Regions from separate parts of the Clostridium sp. 29_15 genome, predicted to be linked through region 2. Evidence: a T-box and tRNA genes for the amino acid it is inferred to sense, from the RefSeq annotation. Region 2 holds a T-box; the other holds one or more tRNA genes.
What was found. A T-box is a leader RNA that pairs with one kind of tRNA and senses whether it is charged. The one in region 2 lies ahead of serS (serine--tRNA ligase), so its partner is inferred to be a tRNA-Ser.
Positions count from the first base shown of each region.

Region 1: it encodes a tRNA-Ser, which carries the amino acid that the T-box ahead of serS (serine--tRNA ligase) is inferred to sense. The anticodon was not compared.

Region 1 is NZ_MNRT01000025.1:5,087-28,399, forward strand. It holds gene BHW04_RS05320 (DUF1015 domain-containing protein) at 1-86, opposite strand, end outside; gene BHW04_RS05325 (D-2-hydroxyacid dehydrogenase) at 113-1,015, opposite strand; gene BHW04_RS05330 (pyridoxal-phosphate-dependent aminotransferase family protein) at 1,054-2,130, opposite strand; gene BHW04_RS05335 (hypothetical protein) at 2,348-2,521, opposite strand; gene BHW04_RS05340 (pro-sigmaK processing inhibitor BofA family protein) at 2,861-3,109, opposite strand; gene BHW04_RS05345 (DUF2508 family protein) at 3,180-3,431, opposite strand; gene recR (recombination mediator RecR) at 3,519-4,115, opposite strand; gene BHW04_RS05355 (YbaB/EbfC family nucleoid-associated protein) at 4,181-4,525, opposite strand; gene dnaX (DNA polymerase III subunit gamma/tau) at 4,620-6,242, opposite strand; gene BHW04_RS05365 (thymidylate synthase) at 6,449-7,294, shown strand; gene BHW04_RS05370 (dihydrofolate reductase) at 7,318-7,812, shown strand; RNA gene ffs (signal recognition particle sRNA large type) at 8,061-8,325, opposite strand; tRNA gene BHW04_RS05380 (tRNA-Ser) at 8,329-8,418, opposite strand; gene BHW04_RS05385 (helix-turn-helix domain-containing protein) at 8,552-9,844, opposite strand; gene lgt (prolipoprotein diacylglyceryl transferase) at 10,162-10,932, opposite strand; gene BHW04_RS05395 (nucleoside deaminase) at 10,944-11,387, opposite strand; gene BHW04_RS05400 (HlyC/CorC family transporter) at 11,549-12,787, opposite strand; gene BHW04_RS05405 (DUF368 domain-containing protein) at 13,035-13,931, shown strand; tRNA gene BHW04_RS05410 (tRNA-Arg) at 14,061-14,135, opposite strand; gene BHW04_RS05415 (staygreen family protein) at 14,192-15,136, opposite strand; gene BHW04_RS05420 (lysophospholipid acyltransferase family protein) at 15,283-16,008, shown strand; gene BHW04_RS05425 (MATE family efflux transporter) at 16,054-17,406, opposite strand; gene BHW04_RS05430 (DEAD/DEAH box helicase) at 17,794-19,374, shown strand; gene BHW04_RS05435 (hypothetical protein) at 19,402-19,707, opposite strand; gene BHW04_RS05440 (polysaccharide deacetylase family protein) at 19,825-20,751, opposite strand; gene BHW04_RS05445 (hypothetical protein) at 20,981-21,160, opposite strand; gene BHW04_RS05450 (dicarboxylate/amino acid:cation symporter) at 21,247-22,440, opposite strand; gene hcp (hydroxylamine reductase) at 22,701-23,313, opposite strand, start outside.
Region 2 is NZ_MNRT01000002.1:30-7,329, forward strand. It holds tRNA gene BHW04_RS00190 (tRNA-Ala) at 1-70, shown strand, start outside; gene BHW04_RS00195 (HDIG domain-containing metalloprotein) at 177-680, shown strand; gene BHW04_RS00200 (transcription repressor NadR) at 696-1,205, shown strand; gene BHW04_RS00205 (NAD(P)/FAD-dependent oxidoreductase) at 1,224-2,636, shown strand; gene BHW04_RS00210 (DUF1667 domain-containing protein) at 2,648-2,881, shown strand; T-box leader at 2,951-3,149, shown strand; gene serS (serine--tRNA ligase) at 3,207-4,484, shown strand; gene BHW04_RS00220 (Rossmann-like and DUF2520 domain-containing protein) at 4,840-5,682, shown strand; gene panB (3-methyl-2-oxobutanoate hydroxymethyltransferase) at 5,685-6,512, shown strand; gene panC (pantoate--beta-alanine ligase) at 6,527-7,300, shown strand, end outside.

The DNA of each region.
Region 1 (23,313 bases), on a different contig from region 2:
CTCATAACATCATAAGGCAAAGCTGCAATATCTTTTACATATTCTTTAACTGGTCTGTATGCTTTGAAAGGTCTAATAATTGCCACATTTAATACCTCCCTTATGTTAAAAATTACTTATTAAAATTAATTACTATAGCTGCTACTTCTTTTCCAATTCTTTCTTGAGCCTCTTTGGTAGAAGCTCCTATATGAGGTGTTACGCTTACACGTTCATGATTAATTAATTCTGTATTTTTACTAGGCTCCTGTTCAAATACATCTATCCCTGCTCCTGCTAATTTTCCTGAATTCAATCCCTCTAATAACGCCTCTTCATCTACCACCTTTCCTCTAGCACAATTAATTATAACTGCACCCTCCTTCATCATTGATATTTCTCTACTGCTTATTAAAGCTCCTTTATCCTTATCATATGGAACATGTAATGATACATAATCGCTAACCTTTAAAAGATTATCTAAATCCATAAATTCATAAGCTAGATTATCTTGCTTTCCTAAAACATCTGCATATATTATCTTCATACCTAAAGCTTCTGCTTTTCCTGCCAAAGCTTTCCCTATGCGCCCCATACCTATTATTCCAAGAATCTTACCAGCTATTTCACTACCTTTGTACTGCTTCTTATTCCACTGTCCATTTCTCATTGTATAATTTGCTACTGCTATATACCTAGCAACAGAAAACATATGCCCTAAAGCTAATTCTGCCACTGAATCTGAACTAGCATCAGGAGTATTACTAACTTTAATTCCTACTTTTTTAGCATAATCTAAATCTATATTATCAATTCCTACTCCTGCCCTAATCACTAATTTTAAATTTCCTTTTGCTCCTGCCTCTAAAACATCACTGGTAACCTTAGTGTTAGATCTTACTACTAGCACATCATAATTCTTTATATTCTCAATCAATTCCTCTTTATCAAGATGGTTTGTTTCTATATATATACCATTTTTCTTTATTTCATTTATTGCACTTATTTCAAGACCATCATTGGCCAATACCTTCAAGGTAAAATCCCCCCAATATATTAATTATGAATAATAAATTATTTTAAATCTAGGATGTCATTGATATTATCTAAGAGCTCCTTCACTTCATCTACAGTGATATCTGCCATATGAGCTATTCTAAATGTCTTTTCTTTTAAATCTCCATATCCATTAGAAATTTGAAAACCTCGTTTTGCTAATTCTTTATTAAGATCTGATACGCTTATTCCTCTAGTATTCTTAATAGTAGTTAATGTATTAGACAAATAACCCTCTTCAGGAAATAGTTCAAAATACTTTCTGCCCCAATTCCTAACTATATCAGCCATTTCTATATGCCTTTTAAATCTATTTTCTAATCCTTCAACATTTAATATATAATTAAGCTGATAATCAAGGGCAAACATATGTGATAAAGATGGTGTTGAAGGATATTGATAATTTTTCTTCTTTAAATATTTATATAAAGCAAGCAAATCTAAATAAAAGCCCCTATTTTTAACATTTTCAGCCCTATTTTTTGCTTTTTCTGAAAAAGTACATACTGATAATCCCGGTGGAAGACCTAAAGCCTTTTGTGATGATGTCAAACATACATCTATTCCACAATTATCAACTTCTATTTTTGTACCACCAGCAGAACTTACTGTGTCTACAATAAAAACTACCTCTGGATAATTTTTTATAACTTCACCTATTTCTTTGATAGGATTCATTATTCCTGTTGATGTTTCATTATGAGTTACTGCTACTAAATCATACTTTCCTGTATTTAAAACCTCTTTAACCTTGTCTACCTTTACTGCCTTCCCCATTTCAAATTCAAAGATATCTGCAGGAACATTATTACTTATGGCCATCTTATACCACCGTTTACCAAATGCCCCCACAGAAAATACTGCTGCTCTCTTTGCTGTACATGATCTTATTGCCCCTTCCATAAGACCACTACCTGATGATGTAGAAAGTAATATATCACTTTGTGTATAAAATAACTTTCTTAAATTATCACTTATGTGTCTCTGTAATTCTGATGCTTCTTTGCTTCTGTGCCCAATCATAGGTGTTGACATCTTTTCTAAAACCTCTTGTCTAACCTCCACTGGCCCAGGAATAAATAATTTCTTATGCATGAAATTCCCCCATTATATTCTTATTTACTGCTATAGCCTGTTACTATTATATTAATTTTAGTATTAGTGCTATACTTTATATTTATTTACTCTTATCTTGTTATATTATTCATAAAGTTATATTTATGATATTAATAAAAAAATAATATATTCTCTTCTGCAAACAAAAAAGATTCAGATTATCTTCTGAACCCTTTAAAACATTAAAAATATTTTGTTATCTCTCATCAAAAATTAAAACTGACTCTGTTTCCCTACAATACTTCACACATCTGCATTGTCCTAAATGTCTTGGACATTTAAAACATAAACATCCTGTATCATTACCTTCACATCTACCTACTTCTCTTTCTGGGCAGTATAAACAATTTACTCCATTGCCTGCTGGCATCTTTATCACCTCATATTACATAATATCCTACAATTATATATTAACTTACTTTTCTTCTTAAATTATAACATTAATTGTGCATATTTTTATAAATAATGGGCAAGTTATTATTGTAGATAATTTCTTTGCTTTTAAGTTAAATTATCCACATATTAAACAGGTGTAAGCGGATGTAGTGCTTACACCTAAATTTTTTGTATCACTTTTTTACCTTGTGCATAAATTACTTAATATATAGAGTTTTCATTCATTAACAACTTATTTCTTTAATTCATATCTGTTTTAACTTATAAGGGAACCTAAAAAGGCTCCCTTCCTGTTTTTTTAACAATCATTAAATTATACAAAAAATTGAAATAATATTAAAAATATTATTCCTGGTATGCCTAAAAAACCTGCTACAAGTGCTGATATTGCATTAATAGGTAGCACAAACCCTATATAACTTCCCACTATATTTGATATATATAATAATATAATTCCTAAAATACCATTAATTAATATCTTTAATGGCCATTTAAGTAATTTTATTATTAAGAACAATAATGCCAATCCAATTAATGCATATACCATCATATCTAAACTTATCATTTAACTTTCCCCTCTTTCTCCCCCTATATAGTACTTATTATTATGCTACATAATTTAAAAAAATTCATTACATATCTATCTTTTTATTCATTTGCTTCTCTTTAGCTAGCGATAAAAGATATTCAAATTTTTTCTTTGCTGCATCTTCTCTATATATGGCAGCTTCAATTAATTTAGGGTCATTTACATAATTGAACATACATTGGGCTATTTGCATTTCTTCTATTGTTTCCCTAATAGACTCTAAAAGCTCATCATCTAAAGTATCCTCATATTCATACCTTGCCAGTATAAAATTTAAAATTTTGCCCTTATTCATAACTCCCTCCTAAAATTTAAATAGAAATTAAAAATATTTATTCTATTTATTTCCATATATTTAAATTTTATTCAGAAAGTCTTCATTTTATATTTCTTTTCTTCCTTCTAATGCTTTAGATAAAGTAACTTCATCAGCATACTCTAAATCTCCTCCAACAGGAAGCCCTGAAGCAATTCTCGTTACCTTAACTTCAAGAGGTCTAAGTATTCTAGAAATATACATTGCTGTAGCTTCTCCTTCAACATTAGGATTTGTAGCAATAATAACTTCTTTTACATCAGCATTCATCCTTGCCACAAGTTCTCTTATCTTTATATCTTGAGGCCCTCTTCCCTGCATTGGAGAAAGATTACCGTGCAGTACATGATATGTTCCATTAAATTCTTTAACTTTTTCCATAGTCATAATATCTTTAGGTTGTTCCACAACACATATTACGCTCTTATCTCTACTTGGATTGCTACATATTGGACAAGGATCCGTTTCAGTAAAGTTTCCACATATAGAACAGTATTTTATTGTACCTCTAGCCCTAACTAAAGCTGTGGCAAATTCCTTCACTTCATCTTCTGGAAGATTTAATATATGTAATGTCAATCTTTGAGCTGTCTTTTTTCCTATACTAGGCAATTTTGCAAATTCTTCAATTAGCTTTTCTATAGCAACTGGATAAAAATCCATTTAATTCATCCTTCCATTCATAATTTTTAAGGCACGCAAGTCTCCTTGCATGCCCTTTAATAAATTTAAAATAATCCAGGTATGTTTAATCCGCCTGTTAATTTTCCCATTTGATTTGAACTAGCTTCTTCCGCTTTCTTTAATGCTTCATTTACAGCACTAAGAACTAAATCTTCTAACATTTCAACATCATCTGAATCTACAACTTCTTCTTTTATTTTAATTGATGTTACTTCTTTTTTACCGCTAACTTTTACGACAACAGCTCCGCCACCTACTGAAGCTTCATATTCGCTGTTTTCTAAGTTTTTTTGCATTTCTTCCATTTCCTTTTGAAGCTTTTGTGCTTGCTTCATTAAGTTATTCATGTTTCCTCCGCCGAAGCCGCCTGGAAATCCTCCTCTTGCCATAAAAAATCCTCCTCTTAAATAAAAAGTCTATTCATATTATAAAGTATTTTTATAGTTTTTACTAGAATAAAGTATTTATCTTATTTTTTTACCATTATTCATCAAGTATATCTACTAATCCTTCACCAAAGGCATTCATCAAAACATCTTCTGCATTTTGCTCATTGCTGTTTTTTTCTTTAGATACAAACTGTACATTTAATTTTTCTTGAAATACTTCAGAAAATACTTCATTTACTACTACTTTATTTTCTGCCTTATTTAATCTATCTGCACTAAGCTTATAATCTTCATCAAATTCAACTGTTATAATACCATTACTGCATGAAATGGGCCTTCCCATTAATATAGATGCATAAATAATCATTGCTCTTTTAGCTTTGAACCTTTCTAATACATCCTTCCAAGCTCTTTGCACTTCATTGATAGTCAACCTAGAACTAGCATTTCCAATGGCAGATGATTCTGTATTTACAGATTTAGTAGCTTTACTTGCACGTGTTGCTGCTTTTTTCATACTAGTAGCTTCAGCCATAACTCCTTCCTTAACAGCTACAGCTATATTTCCGTTCTTTAAATTTTCTTCTAATCTATTAAGCCTAGTTAAAATAACTTCACTTGACGTATCATACTCAATTTTGCACATTTTTATTATGGAAAGTTCTAAATAAAGCCTAGCCTGCTTACTAACCTTAGCATTACCTTCTGCTTCTTGTAATATTCGTATACATCTCATTATTTCTTCTGCTCTTAGTCTTGCTGACTGCTCCTTAATAAGAGCAATATTCTCTTCTGACATATCAAGAACTTCTTCTGCATTATTAGTTACTTTTGCCATTAAAAGATTTCTATAGTGTTCAATAAGGTCCTTAATAAATAAATAAGCATCCTTACCTGAAGTAATTATTTCTTCAATAGTTGAAATACATTTTTCAATATTTCTTTCTATAACATTATTAGTTAAAGTAAAAAGATATTCATTAGTTACAAGTCCTAACATAGAAACAACAGATGAATACTCTACAGCTCCGTTCCCCATAGATATTGCTTGATCTAATATACTTAAAGAATCTCTCATAGCTCCATCTGAAACTCTAGCAATAAGATTTAAACTCTTATCATCGGCCATAACTCCCTTTTCAGTAACTATCTTTCTAAGTCTTGCAGTTATATCATTTTTATTAATTCTCTTAAAATCAAACCTCTGACATCTTGAAAGAATGGTAATAGGTAACTTTTGAGGATCTGTTGTAGCTAAAATAAATATTACATTTGCAGGTGGCTCCTCTAAAGTTTTTAAAAATGCATTTACAGCTCCTACTGAAAGCATATGAACTTCATCCATTATATATACCTTGAAGCGTGCTTCTTGCGGAGGATATTTAACATCATCAATAATATCTCTGATTTTATCTATACCATTGTTTGAAGCAGCATCTAGCTCTGTTACATCAATAGCAAGTCCGTTATTTATCTTTTTACACATTTCACATTCATTGCATGGCTCTCCATCTTGCAAATTCAAACAGTTTAATGCTTTAGCAAAAACTTTTGCTGTAGATGTTTTACCAGTACCTCTCGTTCCACAGAAAAGATAAGCATGGGCTATTCTATTATTAAGTATTTGATTTTTTAATGTAGTTGTTATATGTTCCTGACCTACTACATCATAAAATGTACTTGGTCTCCATTCTCTATATAAAGCAGTATATGCCAAATCTCTTACCTCTCTTTTTTTATAAACTTTAATTATTATTATACACTAGTTTTTGTGAAAATAAATAATTCCTTTTATCTCAAACAGTTTACTATATTATCTATAATTTTAGGCAATATTCTACTAAAAAATACTACTGAAATTTTCAAATTTTTAAAAGAATGTTATACTTAAATTTTATAATTTAATATTTTTGAGGTGAGCATATGACAACAAATTATGTATCAAAAGCTGATAAGATTTTTATTGAAAACATACAAGACATTTTAAATAATGGAACAAGTACTGTTGGACATAAAATCAGACCTATTTATAAGGATGGAACACCTGCTCATACAATCTACGTTAATCAAATAGTAGAAAAATATGATATTAGCAAAGGTGAATTTCCTATTACAACTCTTAGACCTATAGCTATAAAATCTGCTATAAAGGAAATATTATGGATATATCAAGATCAAAGCAATGATTTATCTGTTTTGGAAGAAAAACATAATATCATGTGGTGGCGAGACTGGGAAGTGGATAACACAAATACCATTGGCCAAAGATATGGTGCTACAGTAAAAAAATATGACTTAATGAATAAGTTATTAGATGGGCTTACTAATGAACCATACACAAGGAGACACATCATTGATCTTTATCAATATGCTGACTTCGAAGAAACTGCCGGGCTTCATCCATGTGCATTTCTAACTGTTTGGTCTGCCAGAGGCGAATATCTTGATATGACATTACACCAAAGGTCGTCAGATTATCTTGTAGCTGGACATGTAAATAAAATGCAGTATGTAGCCTTACTGATGATGGTAGCTAGACATGTAGGCTTAAAGCCAGGTGTATTTATGCATGTTGTAGATAACTTACATATTTATGACAGACATATTGATCAAGCTAAAGAGCTTCTTTCTAGAACACCTAGTGAAAAACAACCAAAATTAATACTTAAAGAAGGCAAGACTAATTTCTATGATTTCACTCTTGATGATTTTGAACTTATAGATTACGACCCAGTTAAGCCTCAATTAAAATTTGATTTAGGAATATAGTAAAATAAAGAGGAGGTGTAAAAATGATTTCCATTATAGTAGCCAAAGCTCAAAATAATATAATTGGCGGAAATAACAAACTTTTATGGCATATTTCTGACGATTTAAAAAGATTTAAAGAAATAACAAGCGGCAATACCATAATTATGGGTAGAAAAACTTTTGAATCACTTCCTGGAGTGCTTCCTAATAGAAAGCATATAATTTTGACTAGAGATAAGAATTTTTCTGTGGATAATGAAAATGTAGAAGTTATCCACAACGCTGACCAAATTATCAACAATTATAAAAATTCCCCTGTGGAAGCTTTTATAATTGGCGGTGGAGAAATTTATAAAGAATTTTTACCACATGCAGATAAGATATATTTAACGGAAGTACTAAAAGATTTCTCAGGTGATACAAGTTTTCCACAGATTGATTTAGAAAATTGGGCTGTGGATTATTCTTCACATATCTTAACTAACGCTAAAGATGGATTACAGTATAAATTTATTAATTATATAAAAAAAGCTTAAACTTAAAAAAAGATAGAAAAGTAGGGAAGACTTCATAAGTTCAGATGAAGCTTCCCTATTTTTCTGTCCTATTGTTCTTTGTCCTATATTGTTAATCCTATTGAAGAGTAACCAAAATTAATTGACTATTTAATAAACAACATATGATGCTGCTAGTCACACAAAATTTATAAGTTTTTAAACTTATAACTAAAAAGTTCTAAACATTAAAAAATCCTTTCTTTCCAAAAAGAAAGGTATATGTAGAACCGTGCACCTCACTTTGACAGAAATCTATATGCGTTACCTTTGTAGTTGACTCAGGCAAGATTTATCCATGTCACACGCAGGGGCTGCTTATCGCTGCTTCCTTCCGGACCTGACGAGGTTCACAGTCTTACGTCGCATGGGACCCAACCCTCAACATCACTTGCAAAGGGGCAGACCATATAGATTAAAGCCTAGGTGAGGAATTCAATCCTGCTATAGCGGATTGCAGGTTACAGGGCACCGCTGACTCCCCATCTAGCACGGCATTGGCGGAGAAAGTGGGATTTGAACCCACGATAGAGTTTCCCCTATACACGCGTTCCAGGCGTGCTCCTTCGGCCACTCGGACATCTCTCCATAATATTTATACTGATAAAATATAAAGTATAAAAAGCTCTATAAAATTATATTTACTTTTTATACTTTTACATTCTAACATAATTCTTTTAGTTGTTCAATAGAAAGATTTTCTTGATTTTTCTTCTGAAATTTATTGATGATTTAAAATAAAGCTAACAATTCCTTCAATACTCTCTTTATCATCCATAACATTATAAAATCCTATGACTTTAAATATCATTTTATTTTCATTATTTAGAGCCTTAGTAGATATTAATTCTAAAAGTTCATTCTTTATATTGTCTATTTCATCAATATCTTTCTTCTTTTCATAAATTTCAAATAAATTTTCTAGTGAATCAAGGAGTATTGTATACTGCTTATTTCTTTTTGCACTATAAATAGCATGATTATAATACTCTGCAGCCTTCTCATCTTCATTAATAAATTTAAAACCTTTAGCTAAACCAGAAAAAATATCTGCTCCCTTCTCTTCCTTATATAATCCTCTCTTAGAACTTATGAGCATTAGAGATTCATCAATATACTTTCTAATATTCCTATTATCTCTAAGCAAAATGTATATTGCTATTATTTTTATATTTATGTAAAGAATCTTATTTTTATCTAAGTTTTCAATTTTTACTTTAAGACTCCTATAAACCTCTAAAGCATCCCTATAGTACTTATTTTCTCTGTAACATTGTCCCTTCAATATATTTAAATCAAATAAATATTCTTCAGTAAATTCTTCAGTAAATTCTTCAATGCTTTCAATTTCATCTAAGGAATAATCATATTCCTTAAGTAACATAAGTATTTCTGCCTTATTTAATAAAAGCTCTAACTTTATGTCCATAGAAATAAAAGTTTCATTTTTTAGTGGTAGCTTACAAAATTCTAAAGCTTCCTTGAATTTATCATTAACTTTGCAACAATTAATTAACTTTAAAATTAAAATAGCTGCCCTATCATCAATCTTATCTTTTTTAATGCTTTCAAAAGCCTTTATATAATATGTATAACTTTTATAATAGTCCTTTATATCATTATAAAGATCACCAATCTTTTCATATATACTTATTTTTTTATCAGTAAGGTCATAAATAATTAAGAACTCTTCAATTTCATCTACTATCTGCAAGTTATCCACAGCCAAGTTTTCTAAATACTTATCCACAACTCTTTCAGCCTGATACTCTTCACTTTCTAAAAGGTATTTGGCACTTACATGATAATCTATATTTTGCTCACTACAAGCCATATTAATATTATCAGCTATTACTTTAGCTACCTTTTCAGTTAAAGCTGCCTTGTCATTTTCAATAATGCTTATTAAATTACGGGTAACTTCTCCCTTAGTAATTTCATGCTGTTTAAGCCCAAGTTCTTTTCTTATTCTCTTTATTTTCTTTCCTGAAGATAAAATTTCACCATAATCCATCTTTCTGCATCCTTTCCCACACTTAAAAATTGCTTTTTCAGCGCAAAATTAAGTATACCATACCCTTTTAAAAAGTAAATTATTTTATTTACATTTTTATTTTTTAATTTTTTACTATTAATTTTATTAATGATTTTTGTTATTATATTCCATATTTTAGTCAAAAAGCGACTTTTTATTAATTTTTCTGTTAAAAAGTAAAATATTCTTTTTACTTTTTGTTTTTTTATTATTAAAACTATAAAAAAATAGAGGAATAAGTAGATTTTAAAGATAAAATCTACTTATTCCTCCAGAGGTTAAAAAAAAGTTAAATATTATATATTATTACTTTTGGCTTTCTTAATAGATATAAATATTATAATTGCCCCTAAAATTATTCCCACTATACTTATAACTTGGGCTATTCTAAGGCCCATAAACATTAAACTATCCGTTCTAAGCCCTTCAATAAAGAATCTAGCAGAAGAATAGAGGATCAAATAAGCTCCTAAAACAATTCCATGCTGTTTTTTCTTTTTAAATAGGATGTAAATTAATATTAAACATATTAATACATCAAAAACAGATTCATATAAGAAAGTCGGATGATAATATGATCCATTTATCAACATTCCTTTTTGTATAAATTCAGGGAATCTACTTATAAAATCTGATGAAACAGCACCACCATGGGCTTCATGATTCATGAAATTACCCCATCTTCCTATTCCTTGTGCTAATGCAACTGCCGGTATAACAACATCTATGTATTCCCAAAAATTAACCTTTTTAATCCTTAATACTATATACGCTGTAATTATTCCTGCTATAAGACCACCATGTATAGCTAATCCACCAGTCCTGATATTAATCATATCTGCAAATGAATCAAAGTTTTTAAACTCAAATGCTACATAATATGCCCTTGCACCTACTATTGCTATCGGAAAAGCCCATATGAATGCATCAACTATATCATCAAATGACACTCCCTTTTTCTTTGCTAGTACACTTGATAATAAAAATGCAGCTAATACTCCTCCTGCAATAATTATCCCATACCATCTGATCTGTAATCCAAAAATTTCAAAAGCTACTGGATTCATTTCCTCACCACCTATTTTATTTTTCTTTTATTATTAAAGAATTCTGTTAATATTTTACTACATTCTTCATCATAGTTCCAATTAACATTCACTTCTGTATTAAACATTTTATAATCTAAAAGGTTTAATATACTACCACAAGCACCCATATCCCTATTAAAACTTCCTATATATAACTTTGATATCCTTGCATGAGCAATTGCTGATGTACACATGGCACAAGGCTCTAAAGTTACATACATCTCACATCCATTAAGCCTCCAATCACCTATAACCTTACTGGCCATATCAATAGCTATCATTTCTGCATGAGCCATAGCATTTTTATTAGTTTCCTTTAAATTATGAGCTACAGCTATTATTTCATTATCTTTTACAATCACTGCCCCCACAGGCACTTCTCCCTTATTTAGTGCCTTTCTAGCCTCACCTAAGGCTATCTCCATATAATCCAAAAAAACACCTCCTTTATAAATTAAAAATGTAAAATTTAAGAATTAAAAATATATTTTTAAAAAAATTTCTGAAAGTCTTTCAAACATAATTTTAAATTTTTCATTCTACATTTTTAATAAACATTGAGGCCGTTGCAAAAATGCAACAGCCCCAATGTTTATCAAGTAAAAATCCTTACTTTTTTAACTCTATTTTTGTCTATTTCTTCTACTTTAAACTTAATATTATTTAAAACTATTTCTTCATCTTGCTCAGGGAACCTTCCTAATTCCCCAATAATTAACCCTCCTACAGAATCAAATTCCTCCGATTCCATATTTACTCCTATAAGTTCACTGACAACATCAAGCTTAGCACTTCCATCAACAATATATTCATCTTCTTTGATAACTTCAATTTCCTTATTTTCATCATCATATTCGTCTTCTATATCGCCAAATACTTCTTCAATTAAATCTTCTATAGTGACAATACCAACAGTTCCACCATATTCATCTAAGACTACAGCTATATGATTTCTCGTTTTCTTCATTTCTTTAAATAATTCAGCAATCTTTTTAAATTCAAAAGTATAATTTGGTTCTCGCATGTAATCAGAAACCTTAAACTTTTCTTTATTCTGCTCTGCCATAATTAAGTCTTTTACATTTAATATTCCCACTATATCATCAATAGTTTGATTATATACTGGTATTCTAGAAAATTGCTCTTTTTTAATCACATCTAGCACTTCATCATAGCTTGCTTCTAAATCTACTGCTATTATGTCTACTCTTTGAACCATAACATCTTTTACCTGAGCGTCTGCAAAGTCAAAAACATTGAAAATCATTTCTTTTTCAACATCTTCTAGAACTCCTTCTTCTTCACTTACACCAACCATGGTTTTAATTTCCTCTTCAGTTATAAATGGCTCATTAGCTTTAGGATCTCCACCTAATAATCTAATAAATATTGAAGAAACTCCTGTAAATAATATAATGAAAGGCTTTAATAGCTTAACAATTATATTAATAAATTTACTTACAGCAAGTGATACACTTTCAGACTTTTGCTTTGCTATTGATTTTGGTGTTATCTCTCCAAAAATTAATACTATTACTGTTAGTCCTAATGTAACTATTCCAACTCCACCTTCGCCCCATTTAGCTACTGCAATTGATGTTGCCAAAGATGATGCTCCTATATTTACTATATTATTTCCTATTAATATTGCTCCTAATAATTTGTTGGGGTCTTCTATTAGCCTTTCAACTAACTTAGCTCCCTTAACTCCTTCTTCCACCATATGTCTTACTCTTATCTTGCTTAAAGACATCAAAGCTGTCTCTGACATTGAGAAAAATGCTGATAGAAAAAGTAGAATTATAAGTATCGTTATCTGAACACCGGTGTCCAAAATCAAATCACACTCCTATGTTTTAATCAATTTTTATTTAATTATATCATAACTTAAATTTTCATTGTATATTTTACCATAATAAATAAACATAAAATTTACAATATTGCTGTTTAAGAAAACTTTAACAATTATTTATATTGTTAAAAATTTTTAACTTTTATATTTATGGCAATACAATTATAATATTTAATTAAAGGGAACTTTATTCCTTTTTATTTTAATTTTTTACAATTTGAGGTGAATTATGATTATTCTTAATTTTATTAGAGGCTTCTGTATGTCCTTAGCAGATAGTGTTCCTGGAGTGTCAGGTGGTACTATAGCTTTCATATTAGGTTTTTATGATGATTTCATAAACTCTCTAAATACTTTAGTTTCTAAAGATCCATGGGAAGAAAAGAAAAAAGCTTTAATATTTTTAATTAAACTTGGCTTTGGATGGATAATAGGACTAGGACTTTCTGTAGTATTCTTATCATCTATTTTTAATGATCACATTTATGCCATAAGTTCATTATTTACAGGACTTATCATTGTAGCAATACCAATGATAATTAAACAAGAGAAAGATTCAATAGTTGGACAGTATAAAAATATAATCTTTACTATTATTGGTGTGGCAATTGTTGCACTTATAACTTATTTTAACCCTGCCGCTGGCTCTGAAGGTGGATTAAACCTTTCAATAAGCGGATTATCTATAGGACTTGGGATTTTTGTTTTTGTGGCTGGAATGATAGCAATATCAGCTATGGTTCTTCCTGGTATATCAGGTTCTACATTACTATTAATCTTTGGTCTTTATACAGGAATAATAAATGCAATAAAAGAATTTCTTACTTTTAATTTTGAATACGTACCTGTACTAGTTATATTTGGACTTGGAGTTATAACAGGTATAGTTTCAACAATTAAAATAATAAAAATTGAGTTAAAGAGACATAGATCACAAATGATTTATTTAATTTTAGGACTTATGATAGGTTCTCTATACGCAGTATTTATGGGACCTACAACTTTAGAAGTAGCTAAACCAGCTATGACATTAAGCACATTTAGCTTTATATATTTCATTATTGGTGGAGCTATTCTTTTAGGACTTGAAAAGGGGAAAGACTTACTAGAAAAGAGAGCTAAATAGTTAAAAATTAATAATTAATGATAAAATTCAGCTTTAGGGCTGAATTTTATCATTAAAAAAGGAGCTTCCCAAAGAAGTTCCTACATAAATAATTATCAATTACCCATTATCAATTTTCAATAAAAAAAGTGGTACTCCCAACAGGAATCGAACCTGTATCTATCCCTTAGGAGGGGATTGTTCTATCCATTTAACTATAGGAGCATATCCACTACAATAACTATTTTATTATAACTTTTTTGTTATGTCAATTTCTTCTATTATTCAAATCTAGGATTTTTTGATGATTTTACAGTAACTCTATTATTGTTAATTAAAAATGTTATTATGAGATTATCATATGGTGTAGGTACTCTTCCTGCTTTTATTCCCACTACTATTTCATATTGCTGCCTACATGGTCCATAGCTAGATATAACCCTTGCATTTAAAATTCTTCCTTGCCTTAAGCAAAAAGGAGTATTTTTACCAAAAGTTAAAAACACCTGATTTTCTATATAAGGAAAAAGCATATCCATTAAAGCTCCTTCAATGATTGAACATCTATTTTGTAGATTAATTTGTGGATTAACTGGAATTGTATACTTCATTCTAGGTGCAAATGGTGTTGGATAACTAACTAAGTTTTCTTCCATATCTATAGGTTGGAATTTTTCCATACTGATATTTTCTTGGCTACTAGCCTTTTTTTCAACAGTATTACTCATGATATCCTTATTCTTGTCATTATAATACCTACATTCATAAGCTTCTTTTACCTTATAATCTTTTACATATCCCCAATGTTCTACAGCATTATAAGTCTTATTACTAGATTTAAATTTAATAATTACCTTACTTCCATATAACTCCTTATGAATTAAAAAAAACTCCCTATCACCATATATTATTGCTTTAATCACCATTGGTAATTCATTTCTAAAAATTTTATTTCTTATGGCTATTTTTTCTTCATCACCACAAGTATCTAAAAGCACTTCCAATCTTAAATAATATAAGTTATTCTCATCACAACTCCAGCATCCTAAGACTTCATCTCTTAATTCACTTACCTTGCTATAATCATAATATTTTCCTATACTTAAAAACAATTCTCCTGTTTCATCACTATGAGTTAAAGTATATCTTCTAGGTATTATTGCTCCATCATTATCTATATCATCAGCAAAGACAATGTTCAATTTTTCTTTATTAAAATCACTCAAATTCATACCCTCTATTAAATTATCTTCATTGATAATATATGAAAAACTCCTAACTTTGCTTATGCTCTTTCTACGCACATCTTTTGAATACATAATAAATTTATAGTATACTGAAAAATGTACTAATATAATAGGAGTGAATTATTATGATAAGAACGATTATTTGGTTTATATGGTTTTTCTTAAGTTTAATTATAAGTATTCCCTTCCTTCTAAGAGTTAAATATTTAGCTAAAAAAGGACGAATGGAAGAAAGCAATAATCTAACTAATAAATGTACTCGTATATGGGCAAATTCATTACTTAAAGTTGCAGGAGTAAATGTAAATGTACATGGATTAGAAAATCTTCCAAAAGACAAAACTGTACTATTTGTAGGAAATCATCAAGGAAACTTTGATATACCAATATATTTAACTTCAATTCCTAATTTAATAGGCTTTATATCAAAAATTGAAGTAGAAAAAATCCCTCTAGTTACAGGCTGGATGAATGCTATGCATTGTGTATTTATGGATAGATTAAGCATAAGAAAATCTGGGGAAGCTATTATTAAAGGTATAAAAAACTTAAAAGCGGGATTTTCAATGGTTATCTTCCCAGAAGGAACTAGAAGTAAAGGTACTAAGATGGCAGAATTTAAAGCAGGAAGCTTTAAACTTGCCACAAAATCAAAGTGTCCTATAATACCTATCACTATTAATGGTTCATACAAGATCATGGAACATGGTAATGGATCATGGATAAAAAAAGGCACTGTAGATTTCTATATACATAAAATGGTTGAAACTAATGGCTTATCTAAGGAAGAATTAGAAGAGCTACCAGCAAAAATTCAAGAAATTGTAGCTAGTAAGCTACCTGAACAATAAAAAAATCTGTATAAGGAAAATTATAAATTCCCTTATACAGATTTTTTAGTTTATAACATTTTTAATCCACTTACATGACTTCAATCTAGAAATACTAAATGATACTTTAACAAGTTCCTCAGAACAGATTAGGAAAAATACAACTTCCACTGGCATCTTTAATACTATAGCTGCAAAAAAGGCTATTGGTACTGCATAAAACCAAACTGTACCAAGTTGTACTAGCATTGTATATAAAGTATCTCCGCCACCTCTAAATACACCTATTATCAATACTGTATTAAAGAATCTTAAAGCTGAAAAAATTGCCATTATTCTTAATACTCTAATAGTATCTGTACATGCTTCTGCACTTACATCAAAAGGTTTCACTATTAATGGTGCTGCTATCCATATTATTATTCCTAAAATAAACCCTGCAATCGGTGCAAGAATACTAATCCTTTTAGAATAATCTATAGCTACTTCCTCTTCTTCTGCTCCAATTTTATTTCCTATAATTATGGCTGCTGCTGCACCTAAGCCTGTACAAATAACCATAAACATATTATTTAACGTATTTGCTATTTGCATTGTAGCTACAGCTCTTGTGCCAATAAATGAATATGATACTGTATAAGCTGTCATACCTAGCGACCATACAAGCTCATTTAAAATTACAGAAGTTGAAACCTTAAAATAACCTTTTATATCTTTAAAACTAAAATCAAATAATTCTCTTACCTTTGCTGCTACTATATTCTTACCTATATAAACATTACCAAGAATATATATAAATTCTATTATTCTGGCAATGGTCGTTGCTAAAGCTGCTCCTGCCACCCCCATTTTTGGTGCTCCAAGATTACCAAATATAAATACCCAGTTTAATACTGCATTACATAAAACACCTATTAAACTAGCATACATAGGTATAGATGGCTGTCCTGTACTTCTTAGTGCTGAAGAAAGACATTGACTTAAGTTAACAAATATTGTACTTATAGCTACAATCCTTAAATATTGTGAACCTAACTGTATTACTTCAATATCATTTGATAATATTCCCATTATTTTATGAGGAAAAATAAAGGCTGCCAAACCAAATATCATTGTTGCAATAAATCCAATAGTAATATCAATTCCTAACATCTTCTTTATGTCTTTAACATTTTTCTTACCCCAAAACTGAGCCATAAATATATTGGCTCCTGCATTTATACCCATTATACATAAAGTAAATATAAAGAAATATTGATTTGCTAATCCTACTGCTGCTATAGGAGTTTCTCCTAATTTACCAATCATGAGGTTGTCCACTAGATTTAATGACGTTGTTATTAAATTTTGTAATGCAATAGGAATTGCCAATGTAAGCATTGCTTTTAAAAATACCTTATCTTCTAAAATTTTTCCCATTTTTTCTCACCTTTCACAATTTTCTTTTAAAAAAATAGAGCAAATGGGTAGTATTTAAGCCGCCCATCTGCTCTATTGATAAAATAACACAATATACACTAATTTCATACTGTCTCATAATTACTATTTTCAATTTGATATTTTGAACTATTTTCTCCTACTTGTCAACTATATAAACACTTATTTTTTTTATTTTTATGCAAATAAACTCATTTTTATTTACTAAGTTTTAGTATTTTTTAATTTTTACAATAAATACTTAGTGCATAAATTATTGTTTTACTATATACTAAGATAAGTTATAAAAATAGTTGTGCTGAATAATTATTTTAATTAGTAGATTAAAATTTATAAATAAAAATATATTGAAAAGAAAGAGGATACTATATGACAAAATTAACATTTAATGACTTAGGATTGAAAGAGGGATTATTAAAAGCTATAACAGATTTAGGCTTTACTACTCCATCAGATATCCAAGCCGAAGCTATTCCAGTAGCTTTAAACGGGCAAGATATCATTGGCCAAGCTCAGACAGGTACTGGAAAAACAGCTGCTTTTGGACTTCCAATGCTAAACAACATAACTAATAGAAAGGCAATAAGTTCAATTATCTTAGCACCAACAAGAGAATTAGCTATACAAGTTCACGATGAATTAGTTAAGCTTGCAAAATATGAAAAATTAAACGTAGTTGCTGTATACGGTGGTGCACCAATACACAACCAAATAAGAGACATAAAGAAAGCTAACATAGTTGTAGGAACTCCAGGAAGAGTTTTAGACCATATAAGAAGAGGTACTTTACCTTTAGATTCAGTTGAATTCTTAGTATTAGATGAAGCTGATGAAATGTTAAACATGGGATTCATTGATGATATGGAAGAAATAATGAAGAGTATTCCTGAAGAAAGACAAACTCTTTTATTCTCAGCAACAATGCCTTCTCAAATCAAAAAATTAACTAAGAAATATTTAAAAGAAGATTCTGTACATATTGCTATTGCTAGAAAAGAATTGACTGGCTCAACAATTACTCAAAACTTTTTTGAAGTTAATAATAGTGAAAGGTTTGAAACTTTATGCAGATTAATAGATTTCGATAATCCATCTGCTGGTATCATCTTCTGTAAAACAAAAAAAGGTGTTGATGATTTAGTTTCATCTATGCAAAGCAGAGGATATATGGTTGAAGGAATGCACGGAGATATGTCTCAAATTCAAAGAATGAAGACTTTAGCTAAATTTAAGAACGGATCATTAAAATTCTTAGTTGCAACAGATGTTGCTGCTAGAGGAATAGACGTTGATGGCGTAACTCATGTATTTAACTATGAATTACCACAAGACATTGAATCTTATGTTCATAGAATTGGTAGAACTGGTAGAGCAGGAAGAACTGGTACTGCTTACAGCATAATTTCACCAAGAGAATTTGGTTTCTTAAATCAAATTAAAAAAGTAACTAAGAGTAATATAGTAAAAAAATCTGTACCTACAGTTGAAGAAATTTACAATAACAAATTTGCTATACTTTTAGAAGAAGTAAGTACAATAATTGAAGACAATACTGATACTTCAAGATTTACAAAGATTGCAGAAGAGCTTACAGAAAAGTTTAATGCAACAGATGTAATTGCATCATTAATACAAAACCAATTTAAAAATAAATTATCATTTGATTACAAAAACAACGAAATAGCTTCTCCTAAGAAAGAAGATGTTAGATTATTCTTCTCAGCTGGTAAGAGAGATGGATTAACAATAAAATTATTATTAAACTATATCAAAGATAATGCTAAGGTCGGCGGACGTCAAATAAGAGATATAGATATATTAGAAAACTTCACATTTGTAAATGTTGATTACAGCATTCATAAACAAATACTTGAAAAATGCTCTGGAAAGAAAATTAACAAGAGAAAAGTAAATGTAGAAGTTGCTAACAAAAGCAGAAAAAGAAAATAATTTTTATAAAAAAAGATAAAGAAATTTTTACTTCTTTATCTTTTTTTCTACACCTTCTAATAAATATTCTAAATGAGAAACATCTACATTTTCTCTCTTAAGCATTTTTATTCTTTCCTTAGCTTTAGATACAGTTTCTTTAGCCTCTTGAAAATCTTTGCCTTTTGCTGCATTACTAGCATAAGCTATAAGATAATCAATCTTTAATACTAATTCTGCCAAATCTTCCCTTTCATCATTTACTAAATCACATAAAAGACCATATATTTTAGGTGTTGTATTTCTCTTTGAATCTCTTAATAAGTCATTATTTGTGCTATTATATTTTGCCATATAGTTACCTCCATAACTGTTATCCTAATAAAATATCTATTATTTCACTAAAAATAGCCAGCTATTATCTAATATTATTATTTCTAAATATATTAAATTAATTATGGCACATGATTTTTATTCTGTAAATGGAGAAAAAATACTGCTAAAACTATCCATAGACATCGGTGATATTCTCACCCTCTTTAAGGTATATAAACCATCATTTATACTAGCAAAACCATATTCAGTGGTTACCGCTGCCTTAATACCAAGTTGTGCATCTAAACTCACAGTGGTATCATCATACTTACCTGCTGGATAGCATAAAAACTTACTATCTACTCCAATATTCTCCTTAAGAAATTCTTTTCCATCTTCTATAGTCATCTTTTGATCCGCAAGTGAGGCTCCACCTAATTCAAAATGATATGCTGTATGATTTTCAATTTCCATTCCATGTTCCTTCATTTCTTTTAACATATCTGTACTCATATAGTAACCATCTTTGTCTGTATTATTGGTTATTATAAAAAATGTTGCCTTCATACCGTACTCTTTTAATATAGGATATGCCTCTGTATAATTATCAGCATAACCATCATCAAAAGTTATAGCTACAGGCTTTACTGGTACCTTACCTGTTTCAAAAGCTTCGTATACCTCTTCTAAAGACATTGTAGTAAATCCATTATCATTAAGCCAAGCCATTTGTTCATTAAAGAGTTCAGGTGCTACCATCAAACTATTATCAGGATAATCAGCGCATATAGAATGATACATTAAAATTGGAATTCTCACTTCTTCTGGTGCAATGTTTATATACTTTACCTCCGTTGTATCTGCTTTCTCATTTACTCCTTCCTCTACTGTTTCCAAATTGCCTTCTTCATTACTTACAGAACTAGGAGCCTCACTTACTTCCTCACCTGTGCTCTCTTGCTTTTCTGCTTTAATAGAATTATATTTATTCTTGCTATTTTTTTCTTTTATAATCACTACACTTCCTATAATTAATATTATAGCAACTAAAATTAAAAGATTTTTCTTTTTATTTTTTATCATAAATTCCTCCTCATACTAATTACTATTATAAATCTTATTATACTTTTAAATTTTTGTAAATTTATTTTAAAGCTATATTTTCTTAATTTTTTTCAATATTTTATTAAATATTTCGAAACTTTAATATATAATGGTATATATTGAATTTATTAGGTGGATTATGATAAATATATATATTAAAAAAACATCCAGAAAGTAAGATTAGAATCTTTCTCTCTGGATGTTTTTATTATTTTTCTTGTAAAAGCTTCTTTAATTTATTTTGAACTAACCATAGTTTTTTTTGTTTTCTGTTATATGCTACAAGCTTATTTTTATTATTCTTACTTTCTTCCATAAGCTTAATATATTTTTCATCTGCAATATTTAATGCATCTTCAATTACTAAAAGTTCTTCTTTAGTAAACATATCTAGCCCTCCATTCATCAAATTAATCAATAATAGTTACCATTAATTATATCATTATTTTCACTAAAATATTGTTTAAAATGAATTTAAATTGACTCTAACTCTACTTTACTTTCATTACTTTTCTTATTTATAAGATAATCTACAATTATAGCAATTGCTCCATCACCAGTTATATTAGTAGCTGTTCCCAAGCTATCTTGTGCTGCGTGAAGAGCTATCATTATAGATTTTTCTATACTACCAAAGCCAAACATTGTTTCTAATAATCCAAGTGCTGCCATTACGCCACCTCCTGGAACTCCTGGTGCTGCAATCATTGTAATTCCAAGCATAAAAATGAATGGTAATACTTGAGATAATGTTGGAACTTGTCCATTCATATACATTACAGCCATTGAAGTTATTACTAAAGTTATTGTATCTCCTGCTAGATGTATTGTCGCTCCTAAAGGAACTACAAATTCTGCTATTTCATCACTAACTGAATTTCTTTTTACACATTGTAAAGTTACTGGAATAGTAGCTGCTGATGATTGTGTCCCCATTGCTGTAAAATATGCTGGTAGCATATTTTTTATCAACTTAATAGGATTTTCCTTCTTTATTATTGAAGTTATACTGTATTGAATTAATATATATATAGCTTGCACTGAAAATAATACTGCATATACTATGGCAAAAGACTTAAGAGTAGTAAATATCTCTCCACTGAAGCTTAATTTAGCAAAAATACAACCAATATATATTGGTACTAAAGGAATTAATACTTTATTAACTATCATAAGCACTATTTCATTAAACTCTTCAAAAACCCTTAATAAAGAGCTATCTTTTACTTTTGATATACCAATACCTAAAATAAAAGCTAAGACTAAAGCAGACATAACCCCCATTATAGCAGGTATATCTATTGTAAAGTAGGCAGTAGCTTCAACTGCTGCTCCTTCTGCTAATGTTCCCTGCTTAATTAAATTAGGCAGAATGGCTGATCCTGCTAAATACGCTAATAATCCTGCTACTATAGTTGAAACATAAGCTATAACTGTTGTAAGTAGCAAACCCTTTCCAGACTTTTTACCTAGTGTAGCTATTCCTGGAACTATAAATCCTATTATTATTAAAGGAATAACAAAGGATAAGAAGCTACCAAAAATACTACTAAATGTAGCTGCTAATCTTACTGGCCATAAAAGACCAATACCATTGCATCCTAACCCCAAGATAATACCCAAAAAGAAACAAATAAATATCCTTGAAATTAAAGACATTTTTTTCATAAATACCCCCCTTTTGTACTTTCACGGCGTACAACTGTTTATTATATACTTACAATATACAATGCGTAGAAATTTATGTCAATTAGTTTTTGAAAAAACTATTAAATAACTTCCCTCAATAACTTTTCTATATTATAAATTAGATAGTTCTATCTTGATAATATTATTAATTCCATATTCATCAAGCATAAGTTTTTCATCAATTGTAAAAAGAACCCCTTAGCTGTTTACCAAGAGGTTCTTTTTGATAATTCAATATATTACATGTTCATAAACATTTCTATATCATCTTCAACATTATTTATTCCACCAATACCAAAGTTTTCAACTAATACTTTAGCTACATTAGGTGAAAGGAATGCTGGAAGCGTTGGTCCTAAGTGAATATTTTTCACTCCTAAGTATAGTAATGATAATAATACTATTACTGCTTTTTGTTCATACCAAGCAATATTAAATGCTATTGGTAAATCATTTATATCTTCAAGTTCAAATATTTCTTTTAATTTTAATGCTATTAATGCTAATGAGTATGAATCGTTACATTGTCCTGCATCTAGTACTCTTGGAATTCCACCGATATCTCCAAGATCTAATTTATTATATTTATATTTAGCACATCCTGCAGTTAAAATAACAGTATCCTTTGGAAGAGCCTTAGCAAAATCAGTGTAATAATTTCTTGATTTAGCTCTACCATCGCAACCACCCATTACGAAGAATTTCTTAATAGCTCCTGATTTTACTGCTTCAACAATTTTATCAGCTAAAGCAAATACTTGAGCATGGGCAAATCCACCAACAATTTCTCCAGTTTCAATTTCAGTTGGAGCTTTGCACTTCTTAGCATGTTCTATTATTGCTGAGAAATCT
Region 2 (7,300 bases):
ATAGCTCAGTTGGGAGAGCACCTGCCTTGCACGCAGGGGGTCAAGAGTTCGAATCTCTTTATCTCCACCATAAAAGTTACGATTTATATCGTAACTTTTTTTGTTATATAAATATTTATTTAGTAAATATTTAATGTTATTATTAAATTAAAAGCAAACATAAAGAGGAAATATATATGTTATATAGAGTTAAACAATTTTTATGGGCAATAGGGTCTAACTTTAAGGAAATAGATTATAAATATGTAGATAAATTTTTAGACTCTAAAGAAAAAGAATTATTTAATAAATTAAAACATAATGAGAAGCATCATAGTATAAGGGTATGTAAAGATGCAATAAATATATCAAAAGAAAAAAATATTAAAATAGATGATAAAATAATTGGGAAGATTTCATTACTTCATGATATAGGTAAAGGAGAACATAGTTTAAATATATTTGAAAAATCTATATTAGTTATTTTAAATAAGATAACTAATGGAAAGTTACGAAGATTAGATAATATAAAAAATATAGATATCTATTATAATCATGGAGAAAAGGGAGCAACATTATTAAAAGAATATAATAAATATGATAAGGAATTTTTAGAAGCAATAGAATTTCATCATAATGATAAATTTTCTGGTAATAATAAATTGCTAGATATAATAAGAGAAAGTGATAATAAGAACTAGTTTTGAGGTGGAGCAATGACAGCTAACGAAAGAAGAGAGGAAATAATAAGGAATCTAGTTAAAGAAAAGAAGGCTATAAAAGGCTCTGAATTAGCAATATATTTTAATGTTACGAGGCAAGTAATAGTAAAAGATATAGCAATCTTAAGGGCAGCAGGTAAAAATATTATAGCAACGCCTGATGGATATATGATAAATGATAATTTAGATAATAGAGTAAAGTCAGTTATAGCAGTAAATCATACTGAAGATGAAATGGAAAATGAATTAGAGATAATTGTAAAGTATGGTGGAATAATAGAAGATGTAATTGTTGAACATCCTTTATATGGAGAAATAAGAGGTATATTAAAAATAAAGAATCTTAATGATTTAAATAAATTTACAGGCTATTTTGAAAAAATAGATGCAAAACCACTATCAGCATTAACTAATGGAGTCCACCTTCATACCATATCAGCAGATTCAGAAGAAAATATGGAACTTATAAAGAGTGAATTAAGTGAAAAGGGATTTATTTTATAGAATAGGGGAAATTAAAATATGGATTATGATGTTTTAGTATTAGGAGGAGGAATCATAGGTTGTGCTGCAGCATATGAATTATCCAAATATAATTTAAATATAGCAGTAATAGAAAAGGAATATGATATAGCAGATGATATATCTTTTGTTAATACTGCTATAGTTTATGATGGATCAGAGACATCTAATAATGTTATGTCAGGCCTAGAGTATATTGGAAACACTTTATTAGAGAATTTATGTAGTAGATTTAATGTTCCTTTTAAAAGAATTGGAGCATTGAGAGTAGTAAATGATGATAATGGCGTACTTAAGCTAAAAGAAATGTATGATAGAGCTGTTAAGAGAGGTATTGATGATATATGCCTAATTAATGGTGATGAAGTTAAAAAGATAGAGCCTAATATAAATACTGATATAAAAAAAGGACTATACTCAAAAAATGTTGCAATTGTAGCACCATATGATTTGGCTATTGCTTATGCAGAAGTAGCATCAGAAAATGGTGTTAACTTTAGATTAGAAGAAGAAGTTTTAAATATAGAAAAAATAAATAAGGGATTTAGAGTAGCTACCAATAGAAATAAATTCACTTGTAAAGTAGTTATAAATACTATTGCAGATGAAATATATATAAATGAAAAAGGTGTTGTCAAAGAAAAGATTTCTGAAGCGGAAGAAGATAGCTTTAAGAATATGTCATATATATTAGTTGATGATAAATATAAAAATAAATTAAATAATGTTGTAACACAGACCTTTGATAAGGATACTTTTGTTGTTTCTACACCAGTTATTAATGGAGGTTCTTTAATTGGTGTAAAAAGTAGTGAAAAAACTAGTTTAGAAGATAATCTAAGCTATGTTGGAGTAATGCTGAAGGACTTAAATAAGAGTATTATAAATAATTTATTTAGAGAGAGCTATGATAAGGATTCAATAGTTGTAGATGATAGTGAGATAGATAAAGGATATATAAGTATAATAGGAACTCATTATGGTAAGATAACATTAGCACCAGCTTTAGCAAAGATGATATGTGATACTCTTACTAATAATTTAAATTGTACATTAAAGAAAAATTTCATTGATAAAAGAAGAGATTTTTATAGATTAAGACAAATGGATAGAGAAGAATTAAATGAAGCTATTAAGGTTGATGGAAGATATGGAAAGATAATATGCAACTGCAACAATGTAAGTGAAGGTGAAATTGTGGATTGTATCAGAAGACCTTTGGGTGCTAGAACTGTAAAAGGTGTAAAAAGAAGAACTGGTGCAGGTTTTGGTAATTGTCATGGTTCATATTGCAATGAAAAGATAATAAGCATATTAGCAAGAGAATTAGATAAAAAGATAACTGATATAGTAGATGATTCAAAAAATTCAAAAATAATATATAGTAGAATAAAAGAGTTTAAAGATATATAGAAGGGGAAAGTATGGATAATAAAGAGATATTCACTTCAGTAGTCAGGGTAAAAGGTAGTGAAAGATATAAGGTTATTCCAGTGAAAAGTAGTGCAGAAGTAGAAAAAAGCAAATGGATACAGTTATCAAAAGTCATCAGTAGGCTTTATGTAAGTGTTCCTATTAAAAAGGGAAGTATAATATGTAAAAATATATTGAATACAGGCTTAGATATAATTTGTACAAAAGATATTTTATCAAAATAAAGTCAATATATGGAAATATATTGACAGAACATATATTATTATAATATATTAAAGATAATAATATATTAAATTAAACCGTTGAAAAGGCTAGTAATAAAATAAGTAATTTCAGAGAGTTAGTGGATGGTGAGAACTAATATGATTATTTTATGAATCCACCTTGGAGGGACTGTGATGAGCAGTACGGCATTGTCGTTAAAATATATGAGTGGATAATAAGTTACTTATTATCAATTAGGGTGGTAACACGGAGTCTTTCGTCCCTTTATAGGGATTATAAGGCTCTTTTTTTATTAAAAAATTTATTATAAATATGGAGGATATTATGCTAGATTTAAAATTTGTAAGAGAAAATCCAGAGATAGTTAAAGAAAACATTAAAAATAAGTTTCAAGATCAAAAGCTTCCTTTAGTTGATGAAGTAATCGCATTAGATGTTGAAAATAGAAAAGCACAACAAGAAGCTGATGCTTTAAGATCAAACAGAAAGACACTTTCAAAACAAATTGGAGCATTAATGGCTCAAGGAAAAAGAGAAGAGGCTGAAGAACTAAAGAATAAAGTTAATGCTCAAGCTACTGCTCTTGCAGAATTAGAAATTAAAGAAACTGAACTTCAAGAAAAAATAAGAAAAATTATGTTAGTTCTTCCTAACATCATAGATCCAAGTGTTCCAATAGGAAAAGATGATAGTGAAAATGTAGAAGTTGAAAAGTTTGGTGAACCAGTAGTTCCAGAATTTGAAATACCTTATCACACAGAAATAATGGAAAAATTAAATGGTATAGATTTAGATAGTGCTAGAAAAGTAGCTGGTAATGGATTTTATTATTTAATGGGAGATATTGCTAGATTACAATCAGGAATACTTTCTTATGCAAGAGATTTCATGATTGATAGAGGATTTACATATTGTATACCTCCATTTATGATTCGTAGCGAAGTTGTTACAGGTGTTATGAGCTTTGCTGAAATGGAATCAATGATGTATAAAATAGAAGGTGAAGATTTATATTTAATAGGAACTAGTGAACATTCTATGATTGGTAAGTTCATTGATACTATAATAAAAGAAGAAAATCTTCCTCAAACTTTAACTAGTTATTCACCATGTTTCAGAAAAGAAAAGGGTGCTCATGGAATTGAAGAAAGAGGAGTTTATAGAATTCATCAATTCGAAAAACAAGAAATGATAGTTGTTTGTAAGCCTGAAGAAAGTAAAGAATGGTTTGATAAGTTATGGAAGAATACAGTAGATTTATTCCGTTCATTAGATATCCCAGTTAGAACATTAGAATGTTGTTCAGGAGATTTAGCAGATCTTAAGGTTAAATCTATAGATGTAGAAGCATGGTCTCCAAGACAAAAGAAATACTTTGAAGTTGGAAGTTGTTCTAATTTAGGTGATGCACAAGCTAGAAGATTGAAGATTCGTGTAAATGGAGAAAAAGGAAAGTACTTTGCACATACTTTAAATAACACAGTTGTTGCTCCACCAAGAATGTTAATTTCATTTTTAGAAAATAACTTAAATGAAGATGGATCAATAAATATTCCAGAAGCATTAAGACCTTACATGGGTGGAAAAGAAGTAATAAGATAATAAAAGTAATATAAAGAGGGATGTAGCATTAAGAATAAATACTACAATATATTGTTTAATTTTTATTTTTTAAAACAATATATTGTGTATAAAAGCTTTAGTGCGACAGCCCCCTTTTTTATGCATAAAAGAAATTAAAGTTAGTTATACCAGTGGATTTTATATTTAATAAAATAGAAATTAAGTATCATACAATAAATATTGACAAATTTTAGAAATATGATAGATTTAATACGGGTGGTATTTTAATTAAACCGCACCTTATATATTTGAAAATTTAAAGATTAAAAGAAATAGCTCATATCAATTTTGAATGAGACTAATTACTATCATGCTCTTTTAGGGGGTGATAATTATGAAATTTGGATTTATTGGATCAGGAAAGGTTGGTTTTTCCTTAGGAAAATATCTAAAAGAAAATAATATAGACTTAAATGGGTACTATAGTAAGAGCAAGCATTCAGCTAAAGAAGCTGCAATCTTTACAGGTACCAAAAAATATGACAACTTAGAAATGCTAATTGAAGATAGTGATGCTATATTTATTACAACACCTGATAGTGAAATACGAGGAGTTTGGAATAAAATTAATAGGTTATCAATCAAAGATAAATTGATATGTCATTGTAGTGGCTCTATTTCTTCAGAAATCTTTTCAAATATAAATAATCATGGTGCCTATGGTTATTCTATTCACCCAATGTTTGCTATTTCAGACAAATATAATTCTTACAAAAATTTATCTCAAGCATTTATTACAATTGAAGGACACAATAAACATATTGAATATTTTAAGCATCTTTTTTCTAGTTTAGGAAATGATGTAGCGATTATTTCAAAGGAAAATAAATCACTTTATCATGCTGCATCAGTAACAGTTAGCAATCTTATATTAGGGTTAATTAACAATGCAATTAATTATCTTGAAGATTGTGGATTTACAAAAGAAACAGCTATGAAAGCACTTTATCCATTAATAGAATTTAATTTAAAGAACATTAAGGAGAAAGGGGTTATTGATAGCTTAACAGGACCAGTAGAAAGAGGTGATTTAGTTACTGTTATTAATCATTTAAATGTTTTGAGAGAAGAGGATAAGGAATTATATAGATTATTATCAAGAAATATATTAAAAATAGCAAAAGTAAAAAACTTAAATAGGGATTATAAAAATTTAGAAGAATATTTGGGAGAATGATTATGAAAAATACAGTAGTTACTTTTAAAGAAGCTAAACAAAAAAATGAGAAACTTTCTATGCTTACGGCATATGATTATTCAACAGCAAAAATAATTGATGAAGCAGAGATAAATGGAATTTTAGTAGGGGATTCTTTAGGAATGGTTTGTTTAGGATATGAAGATACCTTATCAGTTACAATGGAAGATATGATACATCATACTAGTGCAGTAACTAGAGGTGCTAAAAATACTTTAGTGATTGCAGATATGCCTTTTATGTCTTATCAGACATGCGTTTATGATGCTGTAGTTAATGCAGGAAGACTAATTAAAGAAGGACGAGCACAAGCAGTTAAATTAGAAGGTGGAATTGAAGTTTGTGACAAAATAGAAGCAATAGTAAAAGCATCAATACCTGTTATGGGGCATATTGGATTAACGCCACAATCAGTTAATGCATTTGGTGGATTTAAAGTTCAAGGAAAGGATGAAGAAGCAGCTAAAAAACTTATTGAGGAAGCTTTAGCAATAGAAAAGGCAGGAGCTTTTGCAGTTGTATTAGAATGTGTTCCAGCTAAATTAGCAGCAATAATAAGTGAAAAATTATCCATTCCAACAATAGGAATAGGAGCAGGAGTAAATTGTGATGGTCAAATCCTTGTTTATCAAGATATGTTAGGATTATTTAGCGATTTTACACCTAAGTTTGTTAAAAAATATGAAAATTTAGGTGAAAAAATGAATATAGCATTTAGAAAATATATTGAAGAGGTTAAAGATGGAGTTTTCCCAGCAGAAGAACATTCTTTTAAAATAAGTGATGAAGTAATTGAAAAGTTATATTAAAAGGGGAAGAAAAAATGAGAATTGTAGGAAAAATAAATGATGTAAGAAACCAAGTAAAGGAATGGAAGAAGCAAGGGTTAACAGTGGGCTTTGTTCCAACTATGGGATATTTACATGAAGGTCATGAAAGCCTTATAAAAAGGGCTTATGAAGAAAATGATAAAGTAGTTGTAAGTATATTTGTAAATCCTATGCAATTTGGACCAAAAGAAGATTTAGCAAGCTATCCAAGGGATTTAAAAAGAGATAGTGAAGTATGTGAAAAGGCTGGTGCTGATCTTATATTCCATCCTGAAAATGAGGAAATGTATTTTAATGATTTTTCTACATTTGTAGATATGAATGGATTAACAAAAGGGTTATGTGGTAAAAGCAGGCCTATACATTTTAGGGGAGTATGTACTGTTGTAACTAAGTTATTTAATATAGTTTCTCCAGATAGAGCATATTTTGGAGAAAAGGATGCACAACAATTAGCTGTAATTAAAAGGATGGTTAGAGATTTAAATATTGATATTGAAATAATAGGATGTCCTATTATAAGGGAAGAGGATGGCCTAGCTAAAAGTTCAAGAAATACTTATTTATCATTAGAGGAAAGAAAAGCAGCTACTATTTTAAATAAGTCATTAAAGTTAGCTAAGGAAAAAATTCAAAGTGGGGAAAGAAATGCAGTTAATATAATTGAAGTTATAGAAAATAATATTAAATCTGAAAAATTAGCTAAAATTGATTATATAGAAATAGTAGACAGTAATTCATTAGAAGAAGTTAAAGAAATAAGCAAA